Regions from separate parts of the Streptomyces sp. NPDC051662 genome, predicted to be linked through region 1. Evidence: riboswitches for the same ligand, from Rfam matches in the RefSeq annotation. Region 1 holds a riboswitch; each other region holds the start of a gene.
The links. A riboswitch is a leader RNA that binds a small molecule or an ion and turns the genes downstream of it on or off. The one in region 1 is predicted to bind cyclic di-AMP.
Positions count from the first base shown of each region.

Region 1 (4,838 bases):
CGGGGAGATGCCGCCGGAGCGTGATCCGATCGTCCGGGCCAACCGGATGGAACCGGTCGAGGCCGACGGCTGGACGTACCACCAGGCGGGCGGCTCGGGACGGGCCATGCAGCCCCTGCGGGTCCAGGTCCCGTACGGGGCGCAGGGCGACCTCGTCCGCGTACACCCGGGTGAGGAGTGGCTCTATGTCCTCGAAGGGCGGCTGCGGCTGACCCTCGGGGACGCCGCCCACATACTCGACCCCGGGGACAGCGCGCACTTCGACTCGCTCACCCCGCACCGGATCGCGGCGGCCGGACCCGAGGGGACCGAGCTGCTCTTCGTCCATACTCTGCTGCAGAGCCCCGCCGCCGAGTTGTGCCTCGGTGCCGGGGCCCATCGCCGCTGACCTGCTGAGAGAGGTCTGCCACCATGCCCGAGTCAGAGAACCCCGTGCCCGGCCCGGCCGACGGACCGGAAGGCCGGCCCACACCCGCCGGGTCCGGTCATGTCATGAAGGAAGAGGGGAAGTTCCCGCGCGGGCTGGTCATCCGGCTCTTCGCCTATCTGATCGCCGGCCATCTCTTCGCGGCCTTCCTCTATCTGCTCTTCGAGATGGGTGCGCGGGGGTAGCGGCGTCCCCTTTGACGACAGGATCTAGTCGAGGAGGCGGGTGCGAAGCCGCTCGCGGGTCTCGGGGGTGAGCCCGAGACCCTCGGTCAGATAGCGGTCGGTGGTGCCCCAGGTCTTCTCGATGGTCTCGAAGGCCGCCGCGAGGTATTCGGCGCGAGCGTCGAAGAGCGGGCTGAGCAGCTCCATCACCTCCGAGGACATCCCGGTGGGGGAGTTGTCGCTGCGCTGGATCGGGTAGCGGCGGTGCGGGTCGTTCGACTTCAGATAGTCGGCCTGGATCGCCTCGGGCTCCACCCCGACCGCGAGCAGGGTCACCGCGATGGAGAGCCCCGCCCGGTCCTTGCCGGCCGCGCAGTGCATGAGTGCCGGAACGCTGTCCTCGGCGAGGGAGTGCAGGACGCGGCTGTGCTCGGCGGTGCGTTCCGTGATGATCATCCGGTACGAGTCGATCATCCGGGTCGCCGCTCTGTCGTCCGAGAGGAGCGAGCGCAGCTGGTCGAGATCGCCGTCCCGCACCATCCGCCAGAACTCGGCGCCGTCCGCCGGATCGGTGAGCGGCAGGTTCACATTGCGTACGCCGGGCAGTGCCACGTCCGCGCCGTCCAGCTTCAGATCGGCGGCGTTACGGAAGTCGAAGATCGTGTGCAGGCCGAGGGAGGAGAGGAAGGCGGCATCGGCCGGGGTGGCGTTGGCGAGATGTCCGCTGCGGAAGAGCCTGCCGTGGGTCACCCGCCGGCCGTCCGTGGTCGGCAGTCCGCCCACATCGCGGAAGTTGCGCACGCCGGACAACTCGGGCTCTGTCGACGGGACCTGCGGCAGCTGCTGCGTCACGGCGTGCTCCTCCGTGTCTGCCGTCGGCGCGGCTCGCCGACGATGTCGACTTCTGACCCTACGACATTTGTTCCTCAGGCAACCTGTGGCAATCGGCCCGGCCTCTGAGGGGTCAGAAGCGCATTATTCGGACACCTCGCGCGGATGAATCGCGGATGAATATCGCCCACATGTACATCTGTCCGGAATGGGTGATTCCGGATAACCTGCCCCGGTCGCGGGGGAGATGGGCTCCGGTCCGTGAGCAGGATCATATCCGTGACGTTGCGTGGCGGTATCGGGTGGGGGAATTGCTGCTCCGTAAGGTAATTGGAGACCGGAATCCACACAGGGTGACCGAATATCCCGAGCGATATCCGGAACGGGCGCCACCGCCCGAATACAGCATCTTGTTCCGGCCGTCCGGCTCGCTTACCTTCAGCCTCAATCCGAGCGGATCGCCGAATCCTGCCGCCGCTCGGAATTCGCATCCACCCATCAACGCGTGGCAGGAGCGGGGGAACCAGGTAGTACGCCGATCCGGAAGTTCGGACGGCTCGGGGTGAAGTCGCGCACCACGCGCGGCCGGGCAGCTCCAGCCCGAACCCGACAGCTCACCTCGCAGGCGCCGGAGAGGAATTCGCCATGCCCTCGAAGGGTAAGCACCGCCGTCCCAAGTCCAATTCGATCTCGCGCGGATTCATCGCCGCGGGCACGGGTGGCGCGGCAATCGCGCTTCCGCTCATCGGCGCCACCGGCGCGCACGCCGCGGAGAAGGCCGCCCCCGCCGTCGCTCCGCAGGCCGCCTCCGCCTCGGCGCAGAACGTCAAGAATCTGTCCGGCGCCCAGCAGCGGGCCGAGACGAAGCAGATCGCCACCCAGGCCGCCACCAAGGTCGCGAGGACCTACACCGTGGTCTCCGGCGACTATCTCTCCAAGATCGCCGTCGAGCACCATGTACGGGGCGGCTGGCATCGGCTGTATCAGGACAACCGCGAGGCCGTGGGCGACAACCCGTCGCTGATCCACCCCGGCCTGAAGCTGACCCTCGGCGCGCGGGCCGCGGCGAGCGCGCCGTCCGAGGCCCCGGCGGAGCCCTCCAGTTCCTCGGCCGACTCCGGCTCGTCGGCCGACGCCACCTCCTCGGACGACACCACCTCTTCGGACGACTCCACCTCTTCGGACGACTCCGCCAGTTCCTCGGCCGACTCCTCGTCGAGCGGTTCGACGCAGGAGCCCGCCGCCTCGACCCCCGAGGAGGCCCCCGCCGCCGACCCCGCGGAGCAGAGCAGCGGTTCCGGCTTCACCGCGCCGGTCGACGGCCCGACCTCCACGCCGTACCGCGCCTCCGGCTCCAGCTGGTCCAGCGGCTACCACACCGGTGTCGACTTCTCGGCCTCCTCGGGCACCCCCGTGAAGGCGGTCAGTGACGGCACGGTCGTGTCGGCCGGCTGGGGTGGCGCGTACGGCAACCAGGTCGTCATCCAGCACAGCGACGGCATGTACTCGCAGTACGGTCACCTGTCGTCCCTGGAGGTCTCCGCGGGCGAGAGCGTCAGCGCGGGTCAGCAGATCGGACTCTCCGGTTCCACCGGCAATTCCACCGGTCCGCACCTGCACTTCGAGATCCGTACCGGCCCCGATTACGGCTCGGACGTCGACCCGGTGGCCTACCTCCGGCAGAACGGCGTGAACGTCTGATTCATCGGATCACGACAGCCCATTCCGCCGCCCGGCACTTTCCGTGCCGGGCGGCGGCCGTTTCCTCCTATTCCCGCTTGGCCGAAACTTGACCGATGGCATATCTCACCCGGCGTCAACCCCTCCTTACGGTCGCGTAGGTCACATCTGCCGGTGGATGATGTGGTGCTGTGGCAGACGATTCGAGATCAAGAAGAAATGGCGTACTCGGGTCGTACGCGGCGATCGGCGACAGCTTCACCGAAGGGGTGGGCGACCCGGGCCCCGACGGGATGTATGTCGGCTGGGCGGACCGCCTCGCGGTTCTGCTCGCCGACCAACTGCCGGTCTCGGGTGCGACGGCGGACACTGTCCATGGCGATTTCCGGTACGCCAATCTCGCCGTACGCGGCCGGCTCCTCGATCAGATCGTCGACGAACAGATACCACGCGCGAAGGAACTCGCCCCGGATCTGGTGACGTTCTGCGCCGGCGGCAATGACATCATCCGGCCCGGCACCGACCCCGACGATGTCGCCGAACGTTTCGAGCGGGCCGTCGCCGATCTCTCCGGTGCCGTCGGCGCGGTCATGGTGACCACCGGCTTCGACACCCGGGGCGTACCCGTCCTGCGCCATCTGCGCGGCAAGATCGCCACCTACACCGCCCATGTGCGGGCCATCGCGGACCGCTACGACTGTCCGGTGCTCGACCTCTGGTCGCTCAAGTCCGTACAGGACAGGCGGGCCTGGGACGGCGACCGGCTGCATCTGTCACCCGAGGGACACACCCGCGTCGCGCTGCGCGCCGCGCAGGTGCTCGGACTCGATGTGCCCGCCGACCCCGACCAGCCATGGCCGCCACAGCCGCCGCGCGGGACGCTTGAGGTACGGCGCGACGACATCCACTGGGCGCGCGAGTATCTGGTGCCGTGGATCGGGCGACGGCTGCGCGGCGAGTCCTCCGGCGATCATGTCGAAGCGAAGCGGCCGGACCTCTTGCCCCTCAAGTACTGACACCGGGGGCGGATCCGGCCGGTCGTATCCCCGCCGGGACCCGTTCCAGTACCCCTCCGGCGAAGACGTCGTACAACGGCAGTGTCTCCAGATGCACATAGCCGATATGGCAGTCGCACACCGCCAGCGGGCACGCCCGCGGAGCCAGCGCCCGCCGGTAGGACCCGTCGTAGAGACGGCCCAGCTCGGCGCGGACGAAGTGGCAGCGCCGCACCGTACCCTCGCCGTCCACCGAGATCACCGACTCGCCCGTCCGGCAGGGCAGACCGGCCGAGCGGTGCGGGTCCCGGCTGTAGGGGAAGAGCGGATCGAGGGCCGTCCAGCGGTCGGCCTCCTCGTCCGTATAGCTGTGCCCCTCGGCCGCGTTGATCCACAGATACACCTGCTCGGGCAGGTCCGCGCGCAGCCTGCGGGCGTGCTCCAGATGGTCCGGCAGGCCGACGACCCCCACACTGAACCGGATCGACCGGTCCGCCAGCTCATGGGTCTTGGCGAGGAAGCGGTCGTACGGCGTCTGGCCCGGGTGGTACGTACACCACAGGGCGACCTTCGCGGGATCGGCGTCCGCCAGCCAGTCGGTGCGGCAGCTGAGATTCGTCTGGATGGCGACCCGGCCGATGTGCGGCAGCAGCGACAGCTCGGTGAGGGCGCGCCGGTACCAGGAACGCACCAGCCCCTCGCCCCAGGGAGTGAACAGCACCGACAGCCTGTCCTCCCGCT
Region 1 covers NZ_JBFAZD010000020.1:131,720-136,557, reverse strand. Annotated here, with positions in the region: gene AB0M67_RS29260 (XRE family transcriptional regulator) at 1-388, shown strand, start outside; gene AB0M67_RS29255 (DUF6126 family protein) at 412-612, shown strand; gene AB0M67_RS29250 (tyrosine-protein phosphatase) at 637-1,443, opposite strand; cyclic di-AMP (ydaO/yuaA leader) riboswitch at 1,872-2,063, shown strand; gene AB0M67_RS29245 (LysM peptidoglycan-binding domain-containing M23 family metallopeptidase) at 2,068-3,123, shown strand; gene AB0M67_RS29240 (SGNH/GDSL hydrolase family protein) at 3,294-4,118, shown strand; gene AB0M67_RS29235 (STM4011 family radical SAM protein) at 4,108-4,838, opposite strand, start outside.

Region 2 (4,838 bases), on a different contig from region 1:
AGCTGATGACACATCTGCTCAATATCGATCCGCCCGACCACACCCGGCTGCGCCGGCTCGTGTCCAAGGCGTTCACGCCCCGCCGCGTGGCCGAATTCGCGCCGCAAGTGCAGGAGTTGACCGACCGGCTCATCGACGGCTTCGCCGCGAAGGGTGAGGCGGACCTGATCCATGACTTCGCGTTCCCGCTCCCCATCTACGCGATCTGCGATCTGCTCGGGGTGCCGCGCGAGGACCAGGACGACTTCCGCGACTGGGCGGGCATGATGCTGCGACATTCGAAACCGGGGCACGCGGGCGGCCCGCGGGGCGGAGTCGGGCGCGCCGTCAAGAAGATACGGGGCTATCTCGCCGACCTCATCCACCGCAAGAGGGCCGACCCCGGCGACGATCTGATCTCCGGACTCATCCGGGCCGGCGACCACGGGGAACATCTCACCGAGAACGAGGCCGCGGCGATGGCCTTCATCATCCTGTTCGCCGGTTTCGAGACGACCGTGAACCTCATCGGCAACGGCATGTTCGCGCTGCTGCGCCACCCCGAGCAGCGTGCGCTGCTCCAGCGCTCGCTCGGAGCGGGGGAGACCGGCCTGCTCGCGACGGGGGTCGAGGAACTGCTCCGGTACGACGGTCCCGTGGAGCTGGCCACCTGGCGGTACGCGACCGAGCCACTGACGCTCGGCGGACAGCGGATCGCGGCGGGTGATCCGGTCCTGGTCGTCCTCGCCGCCGCCGACCGTGACCCCGAGCGCTTCACGGATCCGGACACGCTCGACCTCTCCCGGCGTGACAATCAGCACCTCGGATACGGACACGGCATCCACTACTGCCTCGGCGCACCGCTCGCCCGGGTGGAGGGGCAGACCGCGCTCGGCACCCTGCTGACCCGGCTGCCCGACGTGCGGCTTGCGGGAGATCCTGCCGATTTGCGCTGGCGCGGAGGGCTCATCATGCGTGGATTGCGCACGCTTCCGGTGCAGTTCACGCCATTGTCCGACTGAAGCTTTTCTGACGGTCCGTCAAGACTGTGACTTTGACGTGATCTCCGCTGCATCGACTTGTGACAGGAGTTCGAGTACCGCTACGTTCTCGAAAACTCAGCCGCCACACGCACCAGTCGAAACATCAGTCACACGGAAGGCAATCACATGCGCTCCGGGAACGGCCGACACCGTCGACCTCGCCAGGCCCCCGCTCTGATCGTCGCGGCAGGGGTGACCGGCTCGGCGATCGCCATTCCGCTGCTCGGTGCCACCGGTGCCAGTGCGGCGGACGCCTCCACCTGGGACCGTGTCGCCGATTGCGAGAGCGGCGGCATGTGGAGCGCGGACCTCCGCAACGGCTACTACGGCGGACTCCAGATCTCCCAGGAGACCTGGGACGACTTCGGCGGCGCGGAGTACGCGGCCAGCGCCGACCTCGCGAGCCGCTCGCAGCAGATCGCGATAGCCGAGAAGATCCTCGACGCGCAGGGGCCGCGGGCATGGGCCAGTTGCGCCGCGGTCGCCGGGCTGACGGCGGGCAGCGCCGCGCCGGGCGTGGATCCCGGTACGGCGCCGGAGGCCGCGCCGGAGACGACTCCCGGGGCGCAACCTGAGACGAAGCCCGGGACGGCTCCTGAGACGGCTCCTGAATCGTCAGGGAAGACCGGGGGCGCCTCTCCCTCGGACGCCTCCTCGGCCACACCGGACACCCCCGCCTCCGGCGGTACGGGGGAGCCCGCTCCCGCCGAGTCCTCCGGCTCCGCCGGGTCCGGTGAGGGCGCCGCCAAGGGCAAGCACCGCGGCGATGCCGCCCCGGATGACTCCGTACCGGGCAATTCGGGCGAAGGGCGTGAATCCGGCCGTCATGCCTCGCGCGGTGACGGATCGACACGTAACGCCGACGGTACGGCGGATGGCGCGACGGACGGTGCGACCGGCGGTGCGGCCGACGGCGCGACGGGCGAAACGGAAGGCGCGGACGCGGCGGATGGTGAGTACACGGTCCGGGCGGGCGACTGCCTTTGGCTCATCGCCGACGAGCGCGAGGTGCCCGGCGGATGGTCCGCGATCTATGAGGCGAACAAGGAGACTGTCGGCGCCGACCCCGATCTGATCCTGCCTGGCCAGACCCTTGATCTCGGCGTGAAGTAGCGGCAGTTAGAGACCCTATGTCCACTTCTGCGAAAGTGAGACAAGGGTCTCTTCGCCGCAACTGGGGCCTTTTGCTCGGGCGGTTGGGTCGTTTCGTCTCTCACCTGCGTAAATGGGTTCATCCAAGGGGGAGGTAAGGGCGATTTTTCCTTGATGTTCTCCTTTGAACAATGGGCGGACCTGTGATTACGGTCTGAACCGCTCGCACCGCGGGCCCCGTCGACCGTCACGCCGAATCCTGCCGTCGGTCGGGGGGAGTAACCGACGCGTCAAGCGCCGTAGGCAGGAGCGGGGGACCCAAGGTTCGTGCCGGGCTCCGGCCGTCGAGAGACGGCCGAGGACCGGCTTGGGGTGAAGTCGTGTGCGACAGAGCACACGGCCGGGCAACTCACTTGGCCCGAACCCGACAGCTGACCTCGTAGGCGTCGGTGAGGGAGATGTTCCATGCTGCTGCGTTCCAGCAAGGGCAAGCACCGCCGCCCGTCGAAGGCCGTCCGCTATGCCACGCTCGCCGGGGTCACCGGTGCCGCCGTCGCCGCCCCGCTGATCGGTGCGACCTCGGCCTCCGCCGCGACCGCCGCCGAGTGGGACAAGGTCGCGCAGTGCGAGTCCGGAGGCAACTGGTCGATCAACACGGCCAACGGCTTCTACGGCGGCCTTCAGTTCACGCCGTCCACCTGGGCCGCCTACGGCGGTACCGCGTACGCCGCCCGCGCCGACCAGGCCAGCAAGTCCCAGCAGATAGCCGTCGCCGAGAAGGTCCTCGCCGGCCAGGGCAAGGGCGCGTGGCCGAACTGCGGCGTGGGCCTGTCCAGGGCCGCGTACGACGGTGGCTCCGCCACTCAGAGCACCCAGCCCGCCCAGCCCGCCCAGAAGCAGTCGCAGCCGACCCAGCGGCAGGCCCCCAAGCAGCAGCAGGCGCAGCCGAAGCAGCAGGAGACCGCGCGCGGCGCGGCCCAGCCGGCCTCGCGCGGCGAGAGCCGTCCCGCCACGATCAAGAAGGGTGACGGCGAGTACAAGGTCAAGTCCGGCGACTCCCTCTCCAAGATTGCCAAGGCCGAGGACGTCGAGGGCGGCTGGCAGAAGCTGTTCGACCTGAACAAGGACATCGTCAGCGACGCCGACGTGATCTACCCGGGCCAGCAGCTCCACCTGAGCTGAGGGCCTCTGCGGGCCACGGCTCCCCTCTGAGCCCCTGAGCCCCTGAGCTGACCCACCCGGCCTCGTCCGGGCCGCACCGGAGACCGTCCCCACCCGAGACCGCCCCGGCCGGGCGCGTATTCCCCCGTACGCGCCGGGCCGGGGTTCCGGCTGTGGCCCGCCTTCCGGCGGCCATGGCCCCGGCGTGGGGGAATCGGGCCTCATTTCGTCTTAGGTGGCGGGCACCGGCCGACCGATCACCCCGCGCCGGATAGTCTCGTGTCGCAAGGCCAATGAGACCCTGCACTCCAAGCGTCACATCCCAGAAGGAGATGCTCGTGCCGTCCATCGACGTCGTCGTAGCCCGGGAAATCCTCGACTCCCGAGGCAACCCCACGGTCGAGGTCGAGGTCGGCCTCGACGACGGCAGCACGGGTCGTGCTGCTGTCCCCTCCGGTGCCTCCACCGGTGCGTTCGAGGCCCTTGAGCTCCGCGACGGTGACCAGAACCGCTACCAGGGCAAGGGTGTCGAGAAGGCCGTCCTCGCCGTCATCGAGCAGATCGGCCCGGAGCTGGTCGGGTACGACGCCACCGAGCAGCGCCTGATCGACCAGGCGATGTTCGACCTGGACGCCACCCCGGACAAGTCGTCGCTCGGCGCCAACGCCATCCTCGGCGTCTCCCTCGCCGTCGCGCACGCCGCCTCCGAGGCCTCGGACCTCCCGCTCTTCCGCTACCTCGGCGGCCCGAACGCGCACCTGCTGCCCGTTCCGATGATGAACATCCTGAACGGCGGCTCGCACGCCGACTCCAACGTGGACATCCAGGAGTTCATGATCGCCCCGATCGGCGCGGAGTCCTTCTCCGAGGCCCTGCGCTGGGGCGCCGAGGTCTACCACACCCTCAAGAAGGTCCTGAAGCAGAAGGGCCTGTCCACCGGTCTCGGCGACGAGGGCGGCTTCGCGCCGAACCTGGAGTCCAACCGCGCCGCGCTCGACCTCATCCTCGAAGCGATCAAGGAGGCCGGTTACGTCCCCGGCCGCGACATCGCGCTCGCGCTCGACGTCGCCGCGTCCGAGTTCTACAAGGACGGCTCGTACGAGTTCGAGGGCAAGTCGCGCTCGGCCGCCGAGATGACCGAGTACTACGAGGAGCTCGTCGCCTCGTACCCGCTCGTCTCCATCGAGGACCCGCTCTTCGAGGACGACTGGGCCGGCTGGAAGGTCCTCACGGACAAGCTCGGCACCAAGGTCCAGATCGTCGGCGACGACCTGTTCGTCACCAACCCCGAGCGCCTCGCCCGCGGCATCGAGGAGGGCTCGGCCAACGCTCTGCTCGTCAAGGTCAACCAGATCGGTTCGCTGACCGAGACCCTGGACGCCGTCGAGCTGGCCCAGCGCAACGGCTTCAAGTGCATGATGTCCCACCGCTCCGGTGAGACCGAGGACGTCACCATCGCCGACCTCGCCGTCGCCACCAACTGCGGCCAGATCAAGACCGGCGCCCCGGCCCGCTCCGAGCGCGTCGCCAAGTACAACCAGCTGCTGCGCATCGAGGAGATCC
Region 2 covers NZ_JBFAZD010000015.1:198,307-203,144, forward strand. Annotated here, with positions in the region: gene AB0M67_RS25045 (cytochrome P450) at 1-1,001, shown strand, start outside; gene AB0M67_RS25050 (transglycosylase family protein) at 1,149-2,135, shown strand; cyclic di-AMP (ydaO/yuaA leader) riboswitch at 2,400-2,575, shown strand; gene AB0M67_RS25055 (transglycosylase family protein) at 2,580-3,296, shown strand; gene eno (phosphopyruvate hydratase) at 3,608-4,838, shown strand, end outside.
Region 2: linked by a shared signal. The riboswitch ahead of AB0M67_RS25055 (transglycosylase family protein) and the one ahead of AB0M67_RS29245 (LysM peptidoglycan-binding domain-containing M23 family metallopeptidase) in region 1 are both predicted to bind cyclic di-AMP.

Region 3 (4,838 bases), on a different contig from region 1:
ACCGAGCCGAACCTGCACCAGATCGTCCAGCGGATCAACCCCAAGGCCCGGGTCGTCTACACCGACAACGACCCCATCGTCCTGCGGCATGCCGAGGCCCTCCTGATCAGCACGCCGGAAGGCGCCACCGACTACATCCAGGCGGATGTCCGCGAACCGCGGGCGATCCTGGAGCACGCCCAGGGCTTCCTGGATTTCAGCCGCCCGATCGCGCTCTCCCTCATCGCCCTGATGCACTTCATCCCGGAGGACGAGAAGCCGTACGACATCGTCGGCACCCTGGTGGAAGCCCTTCCCCCCGGCAGCTATCTGGTGCTCTCGCACGCGGCGTCCGATCTCTACCCCGACCTCGTGGAACAGGTGGTCGCGCAGTACAAGCGGGGTGGCATCACGCTGGGCTTCCGTACCCGTGAGGGCGTGGCGCGGTTCTTCGAGGGCATGGACCTCGCCGAGCCGGGACTGGTCACGGCCCCGCACTGGTACCGGGACACAGACGCGCCGACGGAGGAGGAGAGCGGCGGCTACGACAGCGGGATCTACGCCGCGGTCGGCCGCGTGCGCTGACCTTTCCGTCGCTCCGTCGCTCTGTCGAGACCGGCTCGTTTTGCCTGGGGGTGCGTGGTCCGGGGAGACTGCGGGATGCCGCAGATCCCCCCACAAGCCCCGAAGGCAGCCTGACCGCTCATGCACGACCAGAACCCGCCCGACATCTCACCCCGGACAGCGCCCGATCGGACAAACGCCGACATAGGCAGAGATAACGGGACAGATGCCTACACGGCCACAGCTCACATACCGCTCGCCGGTGGGCTCAAGCAGCGCCATCTGACCATGCTCGGGCTCGGCGGGGTCATCGGCGCCGGGCTCTTCGTCGGATCGGGGGCCGGCATCGCGATGGCCGGGCCCGGGATCGTCGTCTCGTATCTGATCGCGGGCGCGCTCGCGATGTGCGTGATGCGGATGCTGGGCGAGATGTCGGCCGCGATGCCGGCGTCGGGTTCGTTCTCCGTGTACGCCGAGCGGGCGCTCGGCCGGTGGGCGGGGTTCAGCGCGGGCTGGCTGTACTGGTTCCTGCTGGTCGTCGTCCTCGCGGTGGAGGCGACGGGCGCGGCGCGGATCGCGAACGGCTGGCTCCCGTCGGTGCCGCAGTGGGCGTGGGTGCTGCTCTTCATGGTGTTCTTCACCGGTACGAACCTCGCCGCCGTGAAGAACTTCGGCGAGTTCGAGTTCTGGTTCGCGGCCCTGAAGGTGTTCGCGATCGTCACGTTCCTGGCCCTCGGGCTGCTGGCCGTCTTCGGTCTGCTGCCCGACACCGATCCCGTCGGCCTCACCCATCTCGCGGGACAGGACGGCTTCCTGCCGAACGGCTGGCAGGGCGTCATCTCCGGGGTGCTCGCCGTCGTCTTCGCCTTCGGCGGTCTGGAGGTCGTCACGATCGCGGCGGCCGAGTCCGACGACCCGGTGCGCTCGGTGTCCCGGGCGGTACGCAGCGCGGTCTTCCGGATCCTGTTCTTCTACGTCGGATCGATGCTGGTCATCGTGACGGTACTGCCCTGGACGGCACAGCAGGCGGGGCTGAGCCCCTATGTCACCGTCCTCGACGCGATCGGCGTGCCGTCCGCCGGGCAGATCATGAACATCGTGGTGTTCGTGGCCCTGCTGTCGGCGCTCAACGCCAACCTCTACGGATCATCCCGGATGGTCTTCTCGCTGGCCGAGCGGGGCGAGGCGCCGAGGTCCCTGCTGAAGGTGAGCGACGGTGGTGTGCCCCGGCGGGCGGTCCTCGCGTCCGTGGCGTTCGGCTTCGTCTCGGTGCTGCTCAATCTGAAATGGCCCGACTCGGTCTTCCTGTACATGCTCAACGCGGTCGGCGCGGTGCTCCTCTTCGTCTGGGCCCTGATCGCCGTGTCGCAGTTGCGGCTGCGCGGGCGTATCGAGAGGGAGGCACCGGAGCGACTGGTGCTGAGGATGTGGCTCTTCCCGGGGCTGACCTGGGCCACACTCGCCGCGATGGCGGTCGTCTTCGGTCTGATGCTGACGAATGAAGAGGCGCGCCCGCAGTTGCTCTGGTCCCTGGGGGCGACGGCGCTCGTCCTGGCGGCGGCGGGGGTACGGGAGCTGCGCGCCCGGCGCGCCTGACCTCGGGGTACGCGGGAGCCGGGGGGGGGAGAAGAAGCCCGGAACGCGGCAGGGCCGGACCGGCCCCGAGGGCGGTCCGGCCTGCCGTGAGCGGTGTGAGGGCCTGTCAGTAGGGGCCGTTCACGTTGTCGATCGAACCGTACCGGTCGGCCGCGTAGTTGGACGCGGCGGTGATGTTGGCGACCGGGTCGTAGCTGTCCGTCGACGTACCGGGCACGTGGTAGGCCTCGAACGTGGGGTCGATGACCTGGAGGAGCCCCTTGGACGGGGTGCCGGCGGCGGCGTTGGAGTCCCAGTTGTTGATGGCCCACGGGTTGCCCGAGGACTCGCGCATGATGTTGCGGAGGATGCCGTCGTACGAGCCGGGGATGCCCTGCGCCGCCATGACGTCCAGCGACTCCCGGATCCAGCCGTCGAGGTTGTCGGCGTAGGTCGTCGTGGCGGTCGCGGTGGCCGCGGCGCCCGTATCGGCCGAGGCGCTCGCGTCGGCGCTCTCCTCGGCGGCCGGCGCGGCAGCCTCGTCGGCGGCGGTGGTGTCAGTGGTGGAGTCGGCTGTGGAGTCGGCCGGGGCCTCCGACGCGGACTCCGTTCCCAGCGTCAGTGTGAGACCGGGGTGGATCAAGCACGGGTCGCCGCCGATGACATCGCGGTTGTCCTCGTAGAGCTGCTGCCATCCGCCGCTCAGCGAGTACTCGTCCGCGATCTTGGAGAGCGAGTCGCCCCAGACGACGGAGTAGGTCGTCGGGGTGTCCGTCTGGACGACGGCGGCCGGAGTCAGGGTCACCTCGGCGGTGGCGGCGGTGTGCGCCGGGGCAGCCTCGGCGGTGGTGGCGGCCAGCAAGGGGAAGGCGAGTACGGCACCGCCCGTGCCCGCGGTGACGAGACCTCTGGCAACGGGGCTGTTCTTGGGACGACGGTGCTTAGCCTTTGAGGCCATGACGAATTCCTCTCCTGCGCCTGCGAGGTGAGCTGTCGGGTTCGGGCTGGAGATGCCCGGCCGCATGGTGAATGCGGCTTGACCCCAAGCCGGTCCGGAGTACGGATCGGCGACTTACCTGGGTCCCCCGCTCCTGCCGGGCGTGGGTGGGTGTGTGTTTCCGGACGGCGGCAGGATTCGGCGTTCCATCCGGAGTGACGAGAACGTAAGCGAGGACGCCCGGGCGAAACAAGCCCTGAATTCACAACGGAATCCAATTCATGAATCCGGCCAGAAATGATCTCGTTATCGGCCCGATACCGGGGAACTCAACTCGCCTTCCCCGTACGCGAAATGGACGAGGGGGCGGGCCGACAGCCGGGTACTTACGTGACACACATCACGCGCATGACGGAAATGTCCAGGTCACAACCGTGCACAGAGAGCGGAAAGCCGTGCGAACGATACAGAAATGGACTTCAGGGAGAACGGAGATAAATCGCCCATAAAGGCGCGGTGCGCGGTATCGGATCCGACCTGTCGACCGACCCCCACAAGGGCCCTGGCGGGCCGCTTCTCGCGGCCATTGATCCACCCGTCGTACCACTCGGCGCCATTACTGGCGGAGCCGCGAGCGCGTTTCTGACTCACTCTCACATACGAACCCGACCACGGGTCATGTGGCAGTTCTGTGGCGGCCTTTCACCGAAGAGCTGATCGAATGCGACGACTGCCCTTTCAGTAAAAGGAAGTTCGCGGCGGAAACGTGAGACGGGTGGTGGCGCTGCCGGAGTTGCCCTCCGGCAGCGCCACCACCCGTCGGTGACCCGGCGCCTGATCGCCCGCTTCACGGGCGGCGGCGCGAAGCTCAGTCCGTCTCCGCGATCTCCTCCCGCCCCGCCGCGGTGAACCCGAGGAGTGCGCGGCTGCGGGTGGTGTCGAACAGCGACGCGTGACCGTCCAGCGCGCCCCGGATCTCGCTGGTGGGGTGGTACGCCGCCAGCAGTTCCCGGGTGGGCTCCAGGGCGGCGCTGTCGGGCGCGGCCACATTGACGACATGGTGGCCGGTGAGGTCCGCCGTCAGGGCGGCCCGTACGGCTCGGGCGGCGTCCGGGGTGTGCAGCCACCCCCACAGTTCCCGGCGGTTGGACGCGGGGTCGCCGTGCACCTCGGCCAGCCGCTCCCGCAGCCGGGCGCCCGCGCCGACGAACGGGAACCGCAGCATGACGGTGACCGTGCCGTGGCGCCGGGTCGTGAACTCCGCGGCCTTCTCCGACATGACCTTGGACAGGCCATAGGAGTCGACGGTGAGATCGGGGTGGTCCTCGTCGACGGGGACATATACCGGGTGCAGATCCCGGTCGGCCCACGCGATGCCGACGGCCGACGCGCTGGAGGCGCCGACGACGCGCGGCACACCGAGGCGGCCGGCCTCCTGGAACACCAGATAGGCGGCGAGGACGTTGACGCGCAGGGTCTCGTCCTCCGACACGATGCCGGGCGCCGGGTACGCCGCGAGATGGACGACCCCGGCGAACACACCGTCCTCCCCCGCCGCCTCCCGGGTCGCGGCGAAGCACTCCGTAACCGTCCTCGCCTCGCTCAGATCGCCGGTGACGAACCGGACGCAGCCGTCCTCGCCGTCGCCCCGCTCCAGGTCGGCGCCCACGACGCGGAAGCCCGCGCCGATGAGATCCGCCACGACGGCCCGGCCGATCCCGCCGGCCGCCCCGGTCACCAGTACCGTCCGGGGGCTGTTCCGTACCGTCCGCCCGCTCATCCC
Region 3 covers NZ_JBFAZD010000031.1:61,111-65,948, reverse strand. Annotated here, with positions in the region: gene AB0M67_RS34930 (SAM-dependent methyltransferase) at 1-564, shown strand, start outside; gene AB0M67_RS34925 (amino acid permease) at 832-2,139, shown strand; gene AB0M67_RS34920 (transglycosylase SLT domain-containing protein) at 2,246-3,076, opposite strand; cyclic di-AMP (ydaO/yuaA leader) riboswitch at 3,081-3,235, opposite strand; gene AB0M67_RS34915 (NAD(P)-dependent oxidoreductase) at 3,924-4,835, opposite strand; gene AB0M67_RS34910 (carbohydrate ABC transporter permease) at 4,832-4,838, opposite strand, start outside.
Region 3: linked by a shared signal. The riboswitch ahead of AB0M67_RS34920 (transglycosylase SLT domain-containing protein) and the one ahead of AB0M67_RS29245 (LysM peptidoglycan-binding domain-containing M23 family metallopeptidase) in region 1 are both predicted to bind cyclic di-AMP.

Region 4 (4,838 bases), on a different contig from region 1:
CGCGTCAGGCGGACGCCGCCGTCAGCTTCGCCAGCTCCTCCGGCGTCAGCTCAAAGTCGACCGCCGCCAGCAGCGCGGGCAGTTGCTCGGTCGAACGCGCGGACGCGAGCGGCGCGACCACGGTCGGCTGCGCCGCCAGCCAGGCCAGCGCGACGGTCGCGATCTCGGCGTCCCGTGCCCCGGCGATCCGGTCCAGCGCGGTCAGGACCTCCGCGCCCCGCTCGGACTCCAGATATTCGGCCACCCTGCCGGCCCGAGGACTGTCGACCGTGGTCCCCTGACGGTACTTGCCGGTGAGAAAGCCCGAGGCCAGCGCGGCGTACGGCACGACCGACAGGCCGTGACGCAGCACGGTGTCCAGGAGCTCGCCCTCGTACGTGTCCCGGGAGACCAGGTTGTAGTGCGGCTGAAGCGCCACATAGCGGGCGAGCCCTTCGAGCTCCGAGAAGACGAGCGAGGCGGCCAACCGCTCCGCGCCGATGTTGGAGGCACCGAGCGCACGGACCTTGCCGGCCTTCACCAGCTGGTCGAGGGTGGTCATGATCTCCTCGACCGGCACCTCGGGATCGTCGAAGTGCGTGTAGTAGAGGTCGATGTAGTCCGTACGGAGCCGGCGCAGCGACTCCTCGACCCCGGCCTTGATGGTGGCCGCCTTGAGGCCCTGGTACCGCGGGTGCGCGCCGACCTTGGTCGCGATCAGTACGTCGGAGCGATTGCCGCGCGAGGCCAGCCAGTTGCCGATGACGGTCTCGGATTCACCGCCCTCGTTGCCGGGCGCCCACGACGAATACATGTCGGCGGTGTCGATGAAGTTCCCGCCCGCGGCGGTGTACGCGTCGAGGACGGCGAAGGAGGCTGTCTCGTCGGCGGTCCAGCCGAAGACATTGCCGCCGAGGGCGAGCGGGAAGACCCGCAGATTGGAGGAGCCCAGTGGGCGCAGAGCGGTCATAGGAGGATGCAATCCCCGGAAGGGGGCGCCCTATTCCGCTCCGCGCCCTCATGTGGGCCGTATGGGGGAATACCGAGGGGCAATGCCCTCGGGGAGGGGTTACGGGTTGAGGCCCTTGCCGCGCAGCCAGCTCATCGGGTCCAGGCCCGCGCCGCCCGCCGTGTGAACTTCGAGGTGCAGATGGGCGCCGGTCACATTGCCGGTCGCGCCGACCCTGCCGATGACCTCGCCGGTGGTGACCTTCTGCCCGGCGCTGACGGAGATCGAGGACTGGTGGGCGTACCAGATCTCCGTGCCGTCATCGAGCTCCAGGACCGTGCGGTACCCGTACGAGCCCGACCAGCCGGCCGACTTGATCGTGCCGCTGTGCACGGCCTTGAGCGGGGTGCCCGTCGGCGCGGCGAAGTCCAGGCCGGTGTGCTGCCCGGAGGACCACAGGGAGCCGGACTGCCCGAAGGTCGAGGTGATCGTGTACGAGGAGGTGGGGATCGCGTAGCTGGCGGCCAGCTTGGCCAGCCGCTCCTTCTCCGCCTTGGCCCTGGCCTCCGCCTCGGCCTTCTTCTTCGCCTCTTCGATCTTCTTCTCGGCGTCGGTCTGCTGCTTCTTGGCCTCGGCCGCGGCCTGCTCGGCCGCCGCCGACTCCGCGGCGGCCTTCCGCGCCGCGTCGGCCCCGGTCTGCTGCGCCTCGGCCTGCTGGAGGATACGGGCGCGCAGCGCCTCTCCGGCGTCGGTGGCGCCCTGTTCGGTCTCGGCGGCCGTGAGCCCGGCGGTGGTGAGCGGGGCGGCGAGCACCTGGGATTCGGAGTCGTCCGAGGCGAGCGAGCCCATTCCCGGCAGCGAAGCGGCGTCCGGGAGCTTGTCCGTGATCGCGTCGGGCAGGGATATGGAGACCGCGGGCTTGTCCTGCGCGGTGGCGATGCCGCCCGCGCCGACGGCGGCGATGACGCCGACGCCGAGGACCGTGGAGCTACGGGCCAGTCCGCGCTGCTTGGCGACGCGGTGCCGGCCGCGTACGGGCCGTATGGACTCCTCGGTGGGATTCCATTCCCCCCACGCCCTGTCCGGCTCGCTGCCGAGGGTGCGGGTTTCGAAGACGGCTTCGGGGGCAGGCTTGTTGGACGCCACTGAGGCGTGCTCCTTTCCTTCCTTCTCGCCTACCGGGTTAGCTGACGGGTTCGGAGCAGGAAGGTCTCCTACGGGCGCTCCTGCCGCACAGGGCAGCAAAAGACACCCGATTCACCCCAATTGGTGGTTCCCCGGTTCCCTCGCGGGATTCGGCGCGTGCGCACGGTGCCATCTCTGACGACGGCTGGGACGACCGCGCTGCGTTATCGAACGTTAATAGAGACCCGGCCCTTATTCCAAGCTGTTCCGGGTGATCGTTAACGACTTCGCATCGGACGTACCGGGATGTAAGGGAATCTAATCGGGCGAGTTGACGGCCTGTCAGGGGGGCCTACATTTCTGACGGTGTGTCAAATGTTATGCGGAGGGATACCCCTCGATTACATACAGTGGCAAGGGCTCCCCGCCGGGCGATCCGGAGGACGGCTTCGACGGCGGGCGCGGCCCTCTCATGGCACCAAGGGCATGGTCCTGCGCCGCTCCGGCTCGCCCTCCGAGGGCCGACTGACCGCCAGCAGCGCCATGTCGTCCTGGCTCCCGCCGCCCGTGTGCCGCCGTACGTCGTCGATGAGCGCCTGAAGTATCTCGTCGGGCCCCTGGAAGACCCGTCCGGCGAGCCGTTCGCGCGGGACGTAGAAGACCCCATGGGCATCGCGCGCCTCGGTGAGCCCGTCCGTGTAGAAGAGCAGCGTCGCGCCCTCCGGATACATGGCCTGCTCCGCCCGGTCCGGCCACGCGGCCAGTTCGCTCATCCCGAGCGGCAGCGCGTGATCGCTCGGGGCGAGCATCCGCACCTCACCGTCTCCGCACATCAGCAGCGGCTCGGGGTGGCCCCGGTTGAGCAGCCGCACCACACCCTCCTCGTGCGGGATCTCGGCGAGCACGGCCGTGGTGAACCCCTCGAAGACATCGAGCCCGTCCCGCCGCGTCCCCTCACGTCTGAGCGCGCGCTCCAGCCGCTGCGCGACCCCCTCCAGCGAACTCTCCTGCTCGGCGGCCTCCCGGAACGACCCGATGACCACCGCCACCGCTTCGACCGCGTCAAGACCCTTCCCCCGTACGTCCCCGACCACCAGGCGCACCCCGTACGGCGTGTCCTGTACGGCGAAGAGGTCCCCGCCGATGAACGCGCCCTCCTGCGCCGCCTCGTACCGCGCGGCGATCCGCAGCCCCCCGATCCGCTCGGCCGGTCTTGGCAGCACCGCGCGCTGGGCGGTCTCGGCGATGATGCGGGCGGAGGCCAGCCGCTCACCGCTGCGCCGTACGACACCGTTGATGTACAGCGCCAGCAGGGAGACGACCAGCACCGTCAGCACTTCGCTGACCGACTCCACCTGGAACTGGGTGTCCGCGTGGATATGCAGCACCACCTCGGCGACCAACGAGGTGACGGCGATGGTGAGCGTGCCGACCAACGGGTAGAACGGGGCGGCGATCAGCGGAGCGGCGGCGAAGAGGGGGGACGCGGTGACCCGCGTCGGGGTCACCAGGTCGAAGATCACCCCGGCGATGATCACCAGCACGGGCAGCGCCCGCGCCAGCCTGCGTCCGGTACCGCCACGTCCGCCCGGATACCGGCCGCCGCCGCGCACGTTGTCGCCGGCCGCCCAGAAGCCCCTTCCGTCAGTGGCCAGGAGACCGGCGCCCTCGGCCGCCCGCCGGCCTCTGCCGCCGATGCTCTTTCCGAGCTTCCTCAGTCTCCACACCAGTGGTCTCCTGCCCGGTCCGCCGACTGCTGCGGACGGTGCCGCGCTCCACCCAGGCTGGCCGCTGCCCTCCCGGGCGGCGAATCGCCGTCGGCCGAGTGGGCTACGGCGAGCCGGCCCGCCGACCCCGCCGGTGCTCGGGCGCACCGGGGCCGACGGAACGGATCAGTCGGTCAGGTGGCGCTCGGCGTACACCTTCATGGCGTCCCGCACGAGCACAGCCGTACCTTCACCGTACTGGTCGTAGACGGCGGTGAAGCGCGCGTCATCGACATACATCGCCGTCACGCCGATGACATACGACCTGGTGGGCTCGGCCGTGGCGGAGAGCCAGTCGCAGTGACGCCGGGCGACGTCCTGCGCCTCGCCGCTGTCCGGCGCGAGCCCCGCCGCGGCCAGGCGCCCCCAGTCCCTGGCGATGCCCTGGTGCTGGTCCTTGAAGCCCTGCCGCTCCTCCTCGCTCAGCGACCGCCACCAGCGGTCGCCCTTCTGGTAGGCGTCCCGGCCCCACCGCCGGGTCACCTCCTCCTCGTACCGCGTGTGATCGAAACCGTCGAATACGTCCTCGGCCATGAGTTCCTCCCCTGTCTCCGTCTTGTGGAGAGTGGTCCGCACCGAGACGATCAGCCGCCCGATGCGCTCGCGTTCCCGCTCCAGCAGCTTCAGATGGCCGCGCAGGGCGGCGGCGGTGTCCTGCTGGCCGTCGAGGACCCGTGCGATCTCGGGCAGCCCGAGCCCCAGCTCCCGCAGCAGCAGAATCCGCTGGAGCCGGACCAGGGCGTCCTGTCCGTAGTAGCGATAGCCATTGCCGCCCGTACGGCTGGGCTCAAGCAGCCCCAGCTCGCCGTAGTGCCTGAGCGTGCGGCTCGTCGTGCCCGCTTTCTTCGCGATTTCCTGGATCGACCACTCCATGACTTTCACGGTAGAACTTGACGTTACGTAAAGGTCAAGCGCGGAAGCCGTACGTGGGGGCGGGCATGACGAAGGCCCGGATTCACCAGGAATCCGGGCCTTCGTTCTCTTCCAGTAGCGGGGACAGGATTTGAACCTGCGACCTC
Region 4 covers NZ_JBFAZD010000004.1:469,496-474,333, reverse strand. Annotated here, with positions in the region: gene AB0M67_RS09890 (aldo/keto reductase) at 5-949, opposite strand; gene AB0M67_RS09885 (M23 family metallopeptidase) at 1,049-2,074, opposite strand; cyclic di-AMP (ydaO/yuaA leader) riboswitch at 2,086-2,239, opposite strand; gene AB0M67_RS09880 (PP2C family protein-serine/threonine phosphatase) at 2,524-3,666, opposite strand; gene AB0M67_RS09875 (MerR family transcriptional regulator) at 3,946-4,692, opposite strand; tRNA gene AB0M67_RS09870 (tRNA-Met) at 4,808-4,838, opposite strand, start outside.
Region 4: linked by a shared signal. The riboswitch ahead of AB0M67_RS09885 (M23 family metallopeptidase) and the one ahead of AB0M67_RS29245 (LysM peptidoglycan-binding domain-containing M23 family metallopeptidase) in region 1 are both predicted to bind cyclic di-AMP.